3 regions of the Pseudoalteromonas sp. D15MCD-2 genome follow, and region 3 is predicted to be linked to each of the others. Evidence: predicted binding sites of a transcription regulator. Region 3 holds the regulator's gene; each other region holds the start of a gene.
The links. The regulator LexA, encoded in region 3, represses DNA repair genes until DNA is damaged. The targets are predictions, from matches to a motif close to TACTGTATNNNNATACAGTA.
Positions count from the first base shown of each region.

Region 1: a site for LexA is predicted at 2,682-2,701, ahead of ruvC (crossover junction endodeoxyribonuclease RuvC). Genes of this name have one in related genera too.
Region 2: a site for LexA is predicted at 2,042-2,061, ahead of uvrD (DNA helicase II). Genes of this name have one in related genera too.

Region 1 covers NZ_JBCFQE010000001.1:2,115,719-2,119,969, forward strand. Annotated here, with positions in the region: gene AADY36_RS09640 (hypothetical protein) at 229-390, opposite strand; gene ruvB (Holliday junction branch migration DNA helicase RuvB) at 473-1,477, opposite strand; gene ruvA (Holliday junction branch migration protein RuvA) at 1,485-2,105, opposite strand; gene ruvC (crossover junction endodeoxyribonuclease RuvC) at 2,107-2,631, opposite strand; gene AADY36_RS09660 (ABC transporter permease) at 2,768-4,251, opposite strand, start outside.
Region 2 covers NZ_JBCFQE010000001.1:3,480,350-3,484,600, forward strand. Annotated here, with positions in the region: gene AADY36_RS16005 (dUTP diphosphatase) at 1-357, opposite strand, end outside; gene AADY36_RS16010 (peroxiredoxin-like family protein) at 491-1,120, shown strand; gene AADY36_RS16015 (YacL family protein) at 1,153-1,521, opposite strand; gene AADY36_RS16020 (hypothetical protein) at 1,642-1,866, opposite strand; gene uvrD (DNA helicase II) at 2,126-4,251, shown strand, end outside.
Region 3 covers NZ_JBCFQE010000001.1:230,899-235,149, forward strand. Annotated here, with positions in the region: gene AADY36_RS00960 (hypothetical protein) at 1-8, opposite strand, end outside; gene AADY36_RS00965 (hypothetical protein) at 167-547, shown strand; gene AADY36_RS00970 (PaaI family thioesterase) at 555-992, opposite strand; gene lexA (transcriptional repressor LexA) at 1,154-1,771, shown strand; gene coxB (cytochrome c oxidase subunit II) at 2,209-3,351, shown strand; gene ctaD (cytochrome c oxidase subunit I) at 3,351-4,251, shown strand, end outside.

The DNA of each region.
Region 1 (4,251 bases), 1.9 Mb from region 3:
CCTCATGAAAGTTTCTTTCATCAAGCTCCGTTTTTAGCAATATGAAGTTTCGTATTGCTCTAGGTTTACTTAAATCGGGATAAAACCTTATTCAAGTAGACCGTAGTTCCCTGGATTACTTCCTTCAACTTGTTGTTTGCCCGCATCCTTATGCGGGCTTTTTTTTTGCCTACACAAACGCCAATGAGAATACCTACCGATAACTTAACAGCATGTGAATTACAGATGTTAAAATGAGACAACAACCCAGTGATAAGCGGTAAGCGGTAAGCGGTAAGCGGTAAGCGGTAAGCGGTAAGCGGTAAGCGGTAAGCGGTAAGCGGTAAGCGGTAAGCGGTAAGCGGTAAGCGGTAAGCGGTAAAAACCTATACACCTACTTAATATAAGCAAGTTATCTCGATAAAAAAAAGCAGCTCTCTCGAGCTGCTTGATACTTATAGCTTAAAGCTTGTAACTAACCGCGGGGTTTTAGTTATTTCTCAGGCGTTAGCCCAAAGTGTAAATAAGCAATGTCTGAAACGAGTCGTCCGCGTGGGGTACGCTGAATAAAGCCTTGTTGAATTAAAAACGGCTCTATCACATCTTCAATGGTTTCTTTTTCTTCGCCAATTGCAGCCGCTAGGTTATCAAGGCCAACGGGGCCGCCCATAAATTTTTCGATAATAGCTAGCAAGTATTTTCTATCCATGTAGTCAAAACCGCTTTTATCGACATCAATCATATCGAGGGCTTGCTCTGCAACTGTGGCATTCACTTTACCGTCTGATTTCACTTGGGTGTAATCACGAACGCGGCGTAATAGACGGTTTGCTATGCGCGGTGTACCGCGTGAACGCTTGGCGATTTCGGTTGCACCTTCATCACACATGGTTAAGTCTAAAAAGCTTGCTGAGCGGGCAACAATTTTTGATAAGTCTTCAACAGAATAAAACTCTAATCGCTGAACAATACCAAAACGGTCTCTAAGTGGTGAGGTGAGTGAGCCAGCACGAGTTGTTGCACCAATTAAAGTAAATGGCGGCAAATCAAGCTTGATTGAGCGTGCAGCGGGGCCCTCACCTATCATTATATCCAGCTGATAATCTTCCATTGCGGGATACAAAATCTCTTCGACTTGCGGGCTCAAACGGTGTATTTCGTCAATAAACAGTACGTCACCTTCTTCGAGGTTCGTTAAAAGCGCAGCTAAATCGCCTGCTTTTTCGAGTACTGGCCCCGACGTTGTTTTAATATTAACGTTAAGCTCGTTGGCAACAATATTTGCAAGTGTGGTTTTACCAAGACCCGGTGGACCAAATATTAATAAATGATCCAGCGCTTCGCCACGGTGGCGAGCTGCCTCGATAAAAATTTCCATTTGTTGCTTAACATGCGGCTGGCCTGTGTAATCGGTTAACAGCTTTGGTCGTATGGCACGATCAACACTGTCTTCGTTACTTTGTTCACTCGCATCTATTAAGCGATCTGCTTCAATCATGGTTTACTCACAACATTGATTTTAGAGCTTCTTTAATTAGAACCTCGGTCGTCATATCTGGTTTGTTCACTGTTTTAACCGCCTTTTGTGCTTGCGGTAGCTTATAGCCTAATGCCACTAGTGCTGATACAGCGTCATCGGCAGCATTATTTGCCACTAGGGTATCATCACTTGATGGCTCAATGACGGCATTATCGCTAAATGGCGTAAATAAGTCATTACCCCAATCTTTGAGTCTATCTTTCATTTCGAGCACTAAACGCTCAGCCGTTTTTTTACCAACACCTGGCAGTTTAACCAGTGTTGTTGCATCTTCATTGTTAACACAACTTACGAATTGCTGCGCTGACATACCCGATAAAATAGCAAGACCAAGTTTTGGCCCTACACCATTGGCTTTTAAAAGCTCTCTAAATAAAGCGCGTTCGGTTTTGTTGTTAAAGCCAAATAATAGCTGGGCATCTTCACGTACCACAAAATGGGTATAAATAATCGCTTGCTCACCCACTGCCGGTAAATCATAAAAGCAAGTCATGGGCATTTGTACTTCGTAGCCTACACCACTTACTTCAATAAGAATTTCTGGTGGCTGCTTTTCAACAAGTAAGCCATTTAATCGACCAATCATATTACTTCCTTAATCGTCCTCTTACGGTTTTGCTCGCACTGCCCGCAAGTTTTATTAAATTTTGTTCGGAATGTGCATGGCAAATAGCGATTGCTAAGGCATCTGCGGCATCGGCTTGAGGGGTACCTGGCAGCTTTAAAATGTTTTTAACCATATGCTGTACTTGAGACTTATCGGCTCCGCCATTACCTACAACAGCCTGCTTAATTTGCCGAGCAGAATATTCATAAACTGGCAGCTCTGCCATTGAAGCACCAACGATAGCAGCACCACGTGCTTGACCGAGTTTAAGCGCTGAGTCTGGGTTGTGTGCCATAAACACTTTTTCGATAGCAAAACTGTCTGGTGAGAATTGCTCTACTAATTGACTGATCCCTTGGTAAATCATTTTTAAGCGTACCGGAAAATCGTGATCGGCCAATTTAATGCAGCCACTACCTAAATAAGTGAATTTAGCACCTTGGTGAGCTATCACGCCGTACCCTGTTAATCGTGAACCAGGATCAATCCCTAAAATAATCGCCAACTAACTGAACCGTCTATTATCATTATTATCTGCGGTTAATAATGCCAGAGCACTGTATAAATTACCAGTAACCAATTGCAATTCATAAAAAATGCCCGCAATTGCGAGCATTTTATAGTCAACTTTCAAGAGACTTTTACGCGAGTGAACGTAATAAGCCTTGGGTATTTTTTCGCATTGTGCGGGCTATCATCAAATAACCTAAACATGCCACAAATAAGCCACCGACTGCAGGGCCAATCACCCAAATATGAGGGTGGAACTTACCTGCTAAATCGAACATCTGTTTTTGCACTATTAACAGAGCGATGTCACTGACAATCGCTGCGACTAAGCCTGCGGTAACGCCTAATAGTAAAAACTCATATAAGGTGGCATTTTTAATTAAGCGCCCTTTCGCACCTAAGGTTCGCAAAATAACAATCTCTTGCATACGCTCACCCAAACTTGCTTGCACTTGTGAAATAAGCACTAAAGCGCCACAGGCAACCACAATCGCTAGTACAAAGCCAATCGCTAACGATACTTGCTCTATGGTTGAGCGAATTTGTTTAATAAAGCTCTCAACATCTATCACGTTAACCGTTGGGTATTGACGCATTAGCTCATTAAACTCACGTTTTTTCTCTGCTTTAACATTTACTGATGAAATATAAGTAGCCGGGAAACTCGCTAGCACATCAGGGCTCAAAATAATAAAGAAGTTAGGTTTAAGCGTGGTCCAATTAACCTTACGTACACTGGTAATTTTTGCATCAAACGACTGCGCACCAATTAAGAAAGTAAGCGTATCGCCTATTTTTACATCAAGGCGTTCAAGCATCGACTCTTCTACCGATGCCTCGGCTACTGAGTCTTCACTAAACCATGTACCGTCGATAAGCTCGTTTTGATTAGGTAAGTCTTTACGCCAAGTTAGATTTAACTCACGACCAATACCAGAGCGGGCTTCTTCGTCTTTCTTTTCGTTGTCTTCTTGCGATACTTCGCGGGCAACCAACTCACCATTTACGGCGTTTACACGGCCACGAACAACCGGATAGAAATCAGACGTTGGCATATCGTTTTGCGCTAAGAAGCTAGTTATAGGCTCTAACTCTTGCTCAGTAATGTTCACTAAAAATGAATTAGGGGCATTTTCAGGAAGCTGAGACTGCCAATCCGAAATCATGTCGTTCTTAAGTACAATTAAAAACAGTAATAACTTGATAGCCAAAGCAAAGCTAATTAATTGTACCGCATTCACATTGGCACGCTTTTGAATTGACGCAATCGCCAATGACCAACTATTGCCCGGACTCAAGCCAAGTTTGCGGCCACCACCAAAAATAACCTTTGATAAGCCAAATATCACCGCAATTAAAAATGCCGTCGAAAGGAACAAAATTGCACTAATTTTGATGTTGTTACTAAATAACCACATCAGTAAAAACACAGTAAGCGCCGACATAGTAAGGTGCACTTTACTTACCAATAAACGGTCGCCTAAGTTACGGCGAAGTACACGCAGCGGCGGAATATCAAATAAATCGAGTAGCGGTTTAATTGAAAACATAACCGCACAAATCACACCCGTGCTAATCGCAATGACCCAAGGTTTTGCCGATGCGCTTGGCAGTG
Region 2 (4,251 bases), 3.2 Mb from region 3:
TTCAGCGACTGCTGAGGCGGCTAATAATTCGAGTGTTTGTTTAAAGTCATCGGCTTTAACTGGTGCACTTAACTCAGCTTCAAGTTGCGCAGCTAAATGCTCATAGCTGGTTTCACCATCAATGCGTAAAGATAAACCAAAATGGAAAATATCAACTAACTCTAAAATAACTTGTTCTGTATCTGGGGTTTGTTTCTTCCACCACTTCCAACCGTAGTGGTCAAGCATTTCAGCACACTCAACCCAAATTGCACGATACCATTCAAAACCTTGGCTAAACCATTGCTCATGAACTTTGGTATTCATCGCATTTTGCATCTCGAGCATAACAACGAGTTTTTGTAAATTAGCAGACATTCTTTATCCCAACTTGCATTTTTTATTTGCCTATATACTACAGTTAAATTTGAGTTTGATGTAGGTAAAGATGAAATAAATCCCGCAACAATCAGGTCATCTTTGCAGTTGATAAAAATAACCGAGGAAGCCCATGTTTAAATCTCTATTCATTAGTGCACTGTTTGTACTATCAAGCCACGTTATCGCTGCAACTGCGACTAATATTGCCGAGTCAGCAGAGCAAGTTAGTCCGTTATTACCTGGCTTAACGGTGCCAAATGTTGAATTGAAAGACCAATACGGTAAAACCGTCTCGCTAGCTGAGCGCTTTAAAGAAAAAACTACCGTGCTGATTGTTTATCGTGGTGGCTGGTGCCCATATTGTTCAAAACAGTTGGCCAGCGTGCAAAAAATTGAGAAAGAATTAGCAAGCTTAGACGCGCAACTAATTGCCGTTTCACCAGATAGCCCTGAAAAACTCGCTGAAACAAAAATTACAGCTCCTAGCTATCAATTGCTTTCTGACGACAGCCTTACTTTGGCGCAAACGTTAGGTTTAGCATTTTATTTAGATGACAAAACAGCAAAGATTTACCGCAATAAGCTTGGGGTTAACTTTGTCTCGTTAGAAGGTGAGCCGAAAGTAGCACTGCCTGTACCCGCAGTATTCGTGTTAGATACAAATGGGTTAGTTCATTTTCAATACGCCAACCCAAATTACAAAGTACGCTTAACAGAAGATTTATTACTAGCTGCTGTTAAATCAGTGAGTGAGCAATAAATTAGCTACCGATAAGCAGAACATGTGTCTGCTTACCGGCCTTGTGTAAATTCTTGCCAAGATTCAATTAAATCAACAAAATCTTCAAAGCCACAGCCACTGCACAGGCCTTCTTCTTCAAGCATTAAATCATCATCTTGGTAGGCAACTAAGTCTTCGTTATCTTGATGTAATGCATGTGCTTCGAACAGCGCTTCATCTTTACTTAAGATCAAATCAATTTCTTGACCTTGTAAGGTTAAAGGCTCATGACTGTTCTTAACAGCAGAGATCAACGCTTGCACCATCGCAATTTTTTCTTTTCCGACTTCTTCGTTTAGCCAACGGCCTATGATGGCGTGTTCAGAGGAAATTTTAATGCGTAAACCGCTAATAGGGTCGCGGATAAATTGATATTCCATGGAGGGTACTCTTAATACGTTATCTGCTAATTATACCGTTTGCAGCTAAACGTGGCGAGTTTAGTCGCCTAAAACAACTCGAGCGCCTAAGTGGCGCTCGTGTTTGTGCTAATTAAATAGCTAGAGTCGCGATTTGAATCGTGCAGCATCAATAATCGCCCATAGGTATACGATTGGCAGTAGAATAAAGCCAACTGCCACATAAATTAGTGCACCACTAATAACCCATGCTAAAAAGAATGCAATAGCCGCCATTAAACGACCTTGTACCAATTGTCCTAAACCAGGAAAAAAGATATTACATATTGCTGCGATTACATTACCGCCAGAACCTTGCTCTGCCATACTAACCTCTGTAGTTTTTAATGATTATACTTTTTATAATCACACTTTATGCCAACTTATTATGACTTACAAATCAAAGTGTTAAAAAGTAGCGTTATTTTAATTTTAGTTCTTTTTGCTAAAAATCGGTCAAATTCACAATTTTTATACTGCAATTTTAATAACTTGCCAAAATAGCTGTTTATAAAAACAGTATTTTATTTAGCCTTGCATAAACACCTGTTATACTCCACCCATTATAGATTGAAAAGGCGTAACGATGGACGTTTCTGAATTACTCGATGGCTTAAATGACAAACAACGGGATGCTGTCGCAGCCCCATTGCAAAATATGCTGGTACTTGCAGGTGCAGGTTCTGGTAAAACTCGAGTACTTGTTCATCGCATCGCATGGCTCATGCAAGTTGAGCAAGCTTCTGCATACAGCATCTTTGCGGTAACCTTCACTAACAAAGCCGCGAAAGAAATGCGTACCCGTGTAGAAGAAACGTTAAAAGCACCGGTTGGTGGTATGTGGATTGGTACTTTCCATGGCTTATCTCATCGTATTTTACGCGCCCATCACCGTGAAGCGAACTTGCCTGAAAGCTTTCAAATCTTAGATTCTGACGATCAACAACGCATGATAAAACGCTTACTTAAAGCGATGAACATCGATGATAAAAAGTGGCCAGCAAAACAATTTGGTTGGTATATCAGCGCGAAAAAAGATGAAGGTCTACGTCCTAAAGACATTCAAGCCTACGATATTAATGAGCAAATGATGCTGAAAGTCTATGCTGCATATCAAGAGGCTTGTGACCGTGCAGGTTTAGTCGACTTTGCAGAAATACTGCTGCGCTGCTACGAAGTACTTAAGAATCACCCAACACTTTTACGTCACTATCAACAGCGTTTTGCCCACATGCTGGTAGACGAGTTCCAGGATACCAACACTATTCAATATGCTTGGTTAAAATTACTCGCAGGTAACACCAACAGTATTATGATCGTAGGTGATGATGACCAAAGTATCTATGGCTGGCGTGGCGCAAAAATTGAGAATATCAAACGCTTCTTAACTGACTTCGAAGCCGAAACCATTCGCCTTGAACAAAATTACCGTTCAACGGCAACAATCTTAAAAGCATCAAATGCGCTGATCAAAAACAATGCTGAACGCATGGGTAAAAGCCTTTGGACAGACGGCAATGATGGTGAGCCTATTTCTGTTTACGCTGCGTTTAATGAATTAGACGAAGCACGCTTTGTCAGCAGCAAACTACGTAGCTGGCTAAATGCAGGTAATGCATTACAAGACGCCGCGATTTTATACCGTAACAACGCGCAATCTCGTGTACTCGAAGAAGCAATGCTACAAGAAGGTTTAAAATACCGCATTTACGGCGGTATGCGCTTCTTCGAACGTCAAGAGATCAAAGATGCGCTTTCATATTTACGTTTAGTGGGTAACCGTCAAGATGATGCTGCTTTCGAGCGCGTTATTAACACCCCAGCCCGCGGCATTGGTGATAAAACGCTAAGTCATATCCGTGACTGCGCGCGCAATGAGTCATTGCCACTTTGGTATGCCGCAAAAGCAATTGTAGAGCAACAACACCTATCTGGCCGTGCAGCAAGTGCCGTCACTAAATTCTTAGAACTTGTTGAGCATATCGAAGATAAAATCAGCGATCTCACCTTAGAAGAGCAAGCGAAATATGCCATTCAAACCTCAGGGTTAATGGCAATGTATCAAGCTGAAAAAGGTGAAAAAGGCCGTGCCCGCGTAGAAAACTTAGAAGAGCTTATTAGTGCTTGTGGTCAATACGAACTTCCTGAAGATGAAGAGTTCAGCTCACCACTACAGGGATTTTTGGCTTATACCTCACTAGAGTCTGGCGAAGGTCAAGCTGATGAGCACGAAGACGCGGTGCAAATGATGACACTACACTCAGCAAAAGGCCTAGAATTCCCATTGGTATTTATGGTTGGTGTTGAAGAGGGCATGTTCCCATCACAACAAAGTAATGAAGAGTCTGGTCGTTTAGAAGAAGAACGCCGCCTCTGCTATGTTGGTATGACTCGCGCGATGGAAAAACTATATATTAGCCATGCAGAAAGTCGCCGTTTATACGGACAAGAAAAATACCATAGCCCATCACGCTTTTTACGTGAAATGCCTGAAGACTGTATCGAAGAAATCCGAATTAAAACACAGGTTTCAAGACCGCCTGCGGCAGGTCGTTTTAGTCCATCAGTAACACATGCCGCATTTGAAGATAGCGGCTTTAACTTAGGGCAACGCGTATTACACGCCAAATTCGGCGCAGGAACCGTACTCAATTACGAAGGTAGCGGCGCACAGTCACGTATTCAAGTGAACTTTGATGACCTAGGCAGCAA
Region 3 (4,251 bases):
TTATTCATTATTACCCCGTTATTATTGTTATGTGGGCGCTATTTTAGGTTGTTTAGCTAGATTGCCAATGCGGCATAATGTCGCATTAACTGTATTCTAGATTTGGTATATATACAAAACTGAGTTAAAGTTTCAGTCGATATAAATAGAGGGTAAAAACGAGAGTATGTCGGAAATTCAATTTTTAAATGTAGATCTGGAGCTTGAATCAAAGCACGATATTAGTGCGCTTGTTGCTGATTTGAAGAAAAACGCCATGGTTTTACATTATGACCAAGATGAATACCGCCAACTAGCACGTATTGAAGCAACCGCAGATATCAGCTCTCCTGATAAAGCAATTAACCAGCTTTGCGAGCTTATTGAGTCTTGCTCGCGCAATGCATTAAAACAGTGGTTATCGTGCTCAAAGCGTACATTTGATATAGGCTTTGAATCAGGTAATTCGCCTAAATGCTTTAACCAACCCCTGCATGCCGATACCTTGTTACGTATCTCTGCAATTGGCGCAGGGATTGAAATTACTATTTATCCTGTCGAAAAATAGCCTGAATTTATCGCTCTACAACAGCTGCGGTCATTCTTGATACGCAGCAAAGCTCTCCTGCGGCATTGGTAATTTTAATATCCCAAACAGAAGTTCGCTTACCTAAATGCAGCGGTCTAGCAGTTGCTGTTAACGTTCCTTTGCGTGACGCTTTCATGTGGTTGGCATTAATTTCTTGGCCAACAGCATAAAACTTATTGAAATCAACCACGAAATTGGCTGCATAGCTTGCCACTGTCTCTGCTAATACAACGTTTGCTCCGCCATGGACCATGCCCATAGGGTTATGATGCTCAGGAATAGCAGGCATGGTTGCCATTAAATAATCATCGCCAATTTCAGTTACCTCAATGCCCATAGTTTTCATTAAAGTGCCTTGACCGGTAATCCCTTGTTCAAGCTCTTTGCAAAGCTCTAACGTGATTGGTTGGTGCCAAATACTCATTGTGTTTCCTTAGCCTGCTAATTAAAGCTAATACCTTATGGCATCTTTCGGTGTGGTTCAATGTTAGTTTTGTAGCAATATGATGGGGTTAATTTAAATTTGCGATTTTCAAATAACTGTATATACTCACAGTTAAATGTACTGTATGGAAAACCAGTTGTATGCGCCCATTAACTAAACGCCAATCGCAAATTTTAGAACTAATTAAAGTCTTTATTAAAGATACAGGCATGCCACCTACGCGTGCTGAAATAGCTCAAACATTGGGTTTTAAAAGTGCCAACGCTGCTGAAGAACACCTAAAAGCACTGGCAAAAAAAGGCATGATCAAAATGAAGCCTGGGGCGAGTCGCGGTATTCAGTTAATTGAAGAAGATGAGCCAGAGCAGTTAGGCTTACCTTTAATTGGCCGTGTTGCAGCTGGTGAACCTATTTTGGCTCAAGAGCATGTTGAAAGTCACTGCCAAGTTGATCCTTCATTATTTAAACCTGCTGCCGATTTCTTACTGCGTGTAAATGGTATGAGTATGAAAGACATTGGTATTATGGATGGCGATTTGCTTGCAGTACACAGAACACAAGTTGCTGAAAACGGGCAAGTAGTTGTAGCTCGAGTCGATGAAGATGTAACAGTTAAGCGTCTAGAAAAAGCGGGTCGCAAAGTACTTTTACACGCTGAGAACGAAGAGTTTTCGCCTATTGAGGTTGATCTTGAGCATGAGTCGTTCAACATCGAGGGGTTAGCGGTAGGTGTTATTCGTAACGCTGACTGGATGTAAGCGTTCCCAATTTGGTGCATCAAATTGACTCAATTTGGTGCGCCGCTGAAATTTTACTACTTAATTAGGATTTGTGAATCCTTACTCTTCATTTAAAGCCTTATATGGCGCAGTTTTCCTCTCTTTTTATATTTCGTTCTTACTCCTAAACATTAAATAACGCGCTGATTATAGTTGTTATTTCTGCACCAAAATAAACATTTATTATCATTAAAACTTGCTTATTGGTCATTTTTTAACTAATTGGTTAATACACTGTATTAACACCTAATTAATAAAAAGACACAAAAATGTGCGAGGTGTTAGTCAAGGGGTCGGTATCATAAGTGGGTCAAAATGATACGTAGTCGCTCTGAACAATAAGAAAAACGAATGGGCACCTTGTTGTATCGCCTTTTCGCTTTGCGTCTTGCAATAGCATCTAAAGGAGCCGTCACATGGGTAAACTGCGTTACGCCTTGTGGCTTATATTGTTTGCACTTCCTGAGCTTGCATTGGCAAATAGCCAATACAATATGCGTAAAGGGGTGACCGATATAAGTAATAATGTTTATGAGTTACACATGACGATATTTATTATCTGCTGTGTAATCGGCATCATCGTATTTGCGGTGATGTTTTGGGCTTTAATACACCACCGTAAATCCAAAGGGGCCAAGCCTGCCCAATTTCATGAAAGTACAAAAGTTGAAATACTTTGGACTGCCATTCCATTTGTCATCTTAATCGCCATGGCTGTGCCTGCCACAAAAACCTTAATTGCCATGGAAGATGCTTCTAAAGCCGATATCACCATTAAAGTGACTGGCTCACAATGGAAGTGGCATTACGAGTACATGGGTGAAGACATTGCTTATTACTCGATTCTATCTACTCCTAAAGATCAAATAGACAACCAAGCAGAGAAAACTGAGCATTATTTGCTTGAAGTAGATAAACCGCTAGTACTTCCTATCAATAAAAAAGTTCGCTTTTTAATGACCTCAGACGATGTAATTCATTCATGGTGGGTGCCTGATTTTGCGGTTAAAAAAGATGCAAATCCTGGGTTTATCAATGAAGCGTGGACACGTATTAACGAGCCAGGAGTATACCGTGGTCAATGTGCTGAGTTATGCGGTAAAGATCATGGCTTTATGCCTGTTGTGGTGAAAGCCTTACCTGAAGATGAATTTGCTAATTGGCTTGCAGATGCCAAGCAAGAAAAAGCCAATGCGGCCGCAGCGGATGCTGCTTTGCTTGATCAAACATTACCGAAAGAAGAGCTTATGACCTTGGGTGAGCAAGTCTACATGGCTAGTTGTGCTGCATGCCACCAACCTACCGGTATGGGCCTACCTGGCGTATTTCCAGCACTTAAAGGCAGCCCGATTGTATTAGGTGATGTAAAAGATCACATAGATATCGTGTTACACGGTAAGCCTGGCACAGCAATGCAAGCGTTTGATAAACAGCTTTCAATTAAGCAACTTGCTGCGGTTATTACTTATAAGCGAAACGCGTGGGGTAATGATACCGGCGATGTTATCCAACCGAGTCAAATTCAAGCCGCGATTGATGCAGCAGCGGAGGCGAACTAATGAGTAATGTTATTAACGAGCAAGCAACTGGGCATGCGCATCACGACCATCATCATCCAGCTAAAGGTTTTAAGCGCTGGCTATACACTACCAACCATAAAGACATTGGTAGTTTATACCTGATTTTTTCTCTAACTATGTTTTTAATAGGTGGAGCCATGGCAATGGTGATCCGCGCTGAACTCTTTCAGCCTGGATTACAGCTAGTTGACCCGCACTTTTTTAACCAAATGACTACCGTACATGGTTTGATCATGGTGTTTGGTGCCGTTATGCCCGCATTTACTGGGCTTGCAAACTGGATGGTACCTATGATGATAGGCGCGCCTGATATGGCCTTACCACGTATGAATAACTGGAGCTTTTGGATATTGCCGTTTGCATTTTTAATCCTATTGGCTTCGTTACTTATGCCTGGTGGTGGTCCTGCGTTTGGTTGGACTTTTTACGCACCACTATCAACAACTTACAGTAACGATAACACTGCACTTTTTGTGTTTGCCGTACATATCATGGGTATCAGCTCAATTATGGGGGCGATTAACGTTATCGTGACTATCGTCAACTTAAGAGCGCCAGGTATGACGTGGATGAAGCTGCCGCTATTTGTTTGGACATGGTTAATCACTGCATTTTTGTTAATTGCTGTTATGCCTGTCCTAGCAGGGGCAGTCACTATGGTGTTGACCGATAAATACTTCGCAACCAGCTTTTTTGATGCAGCCGGTGGGGGCGACCCTGTGATGTTCCAGCACATTTTCTGGTTCTTCGGTCACCCCGAAGTGTACATCATGATTTTGCCGGCCTTTGGCATTATATCGACTATCGTACCGACCTTCTCGCGCAAAAAGCTATTTGGCTATGCGTCTATGGTGTATGCAACTTCATCGATTGCGCTGC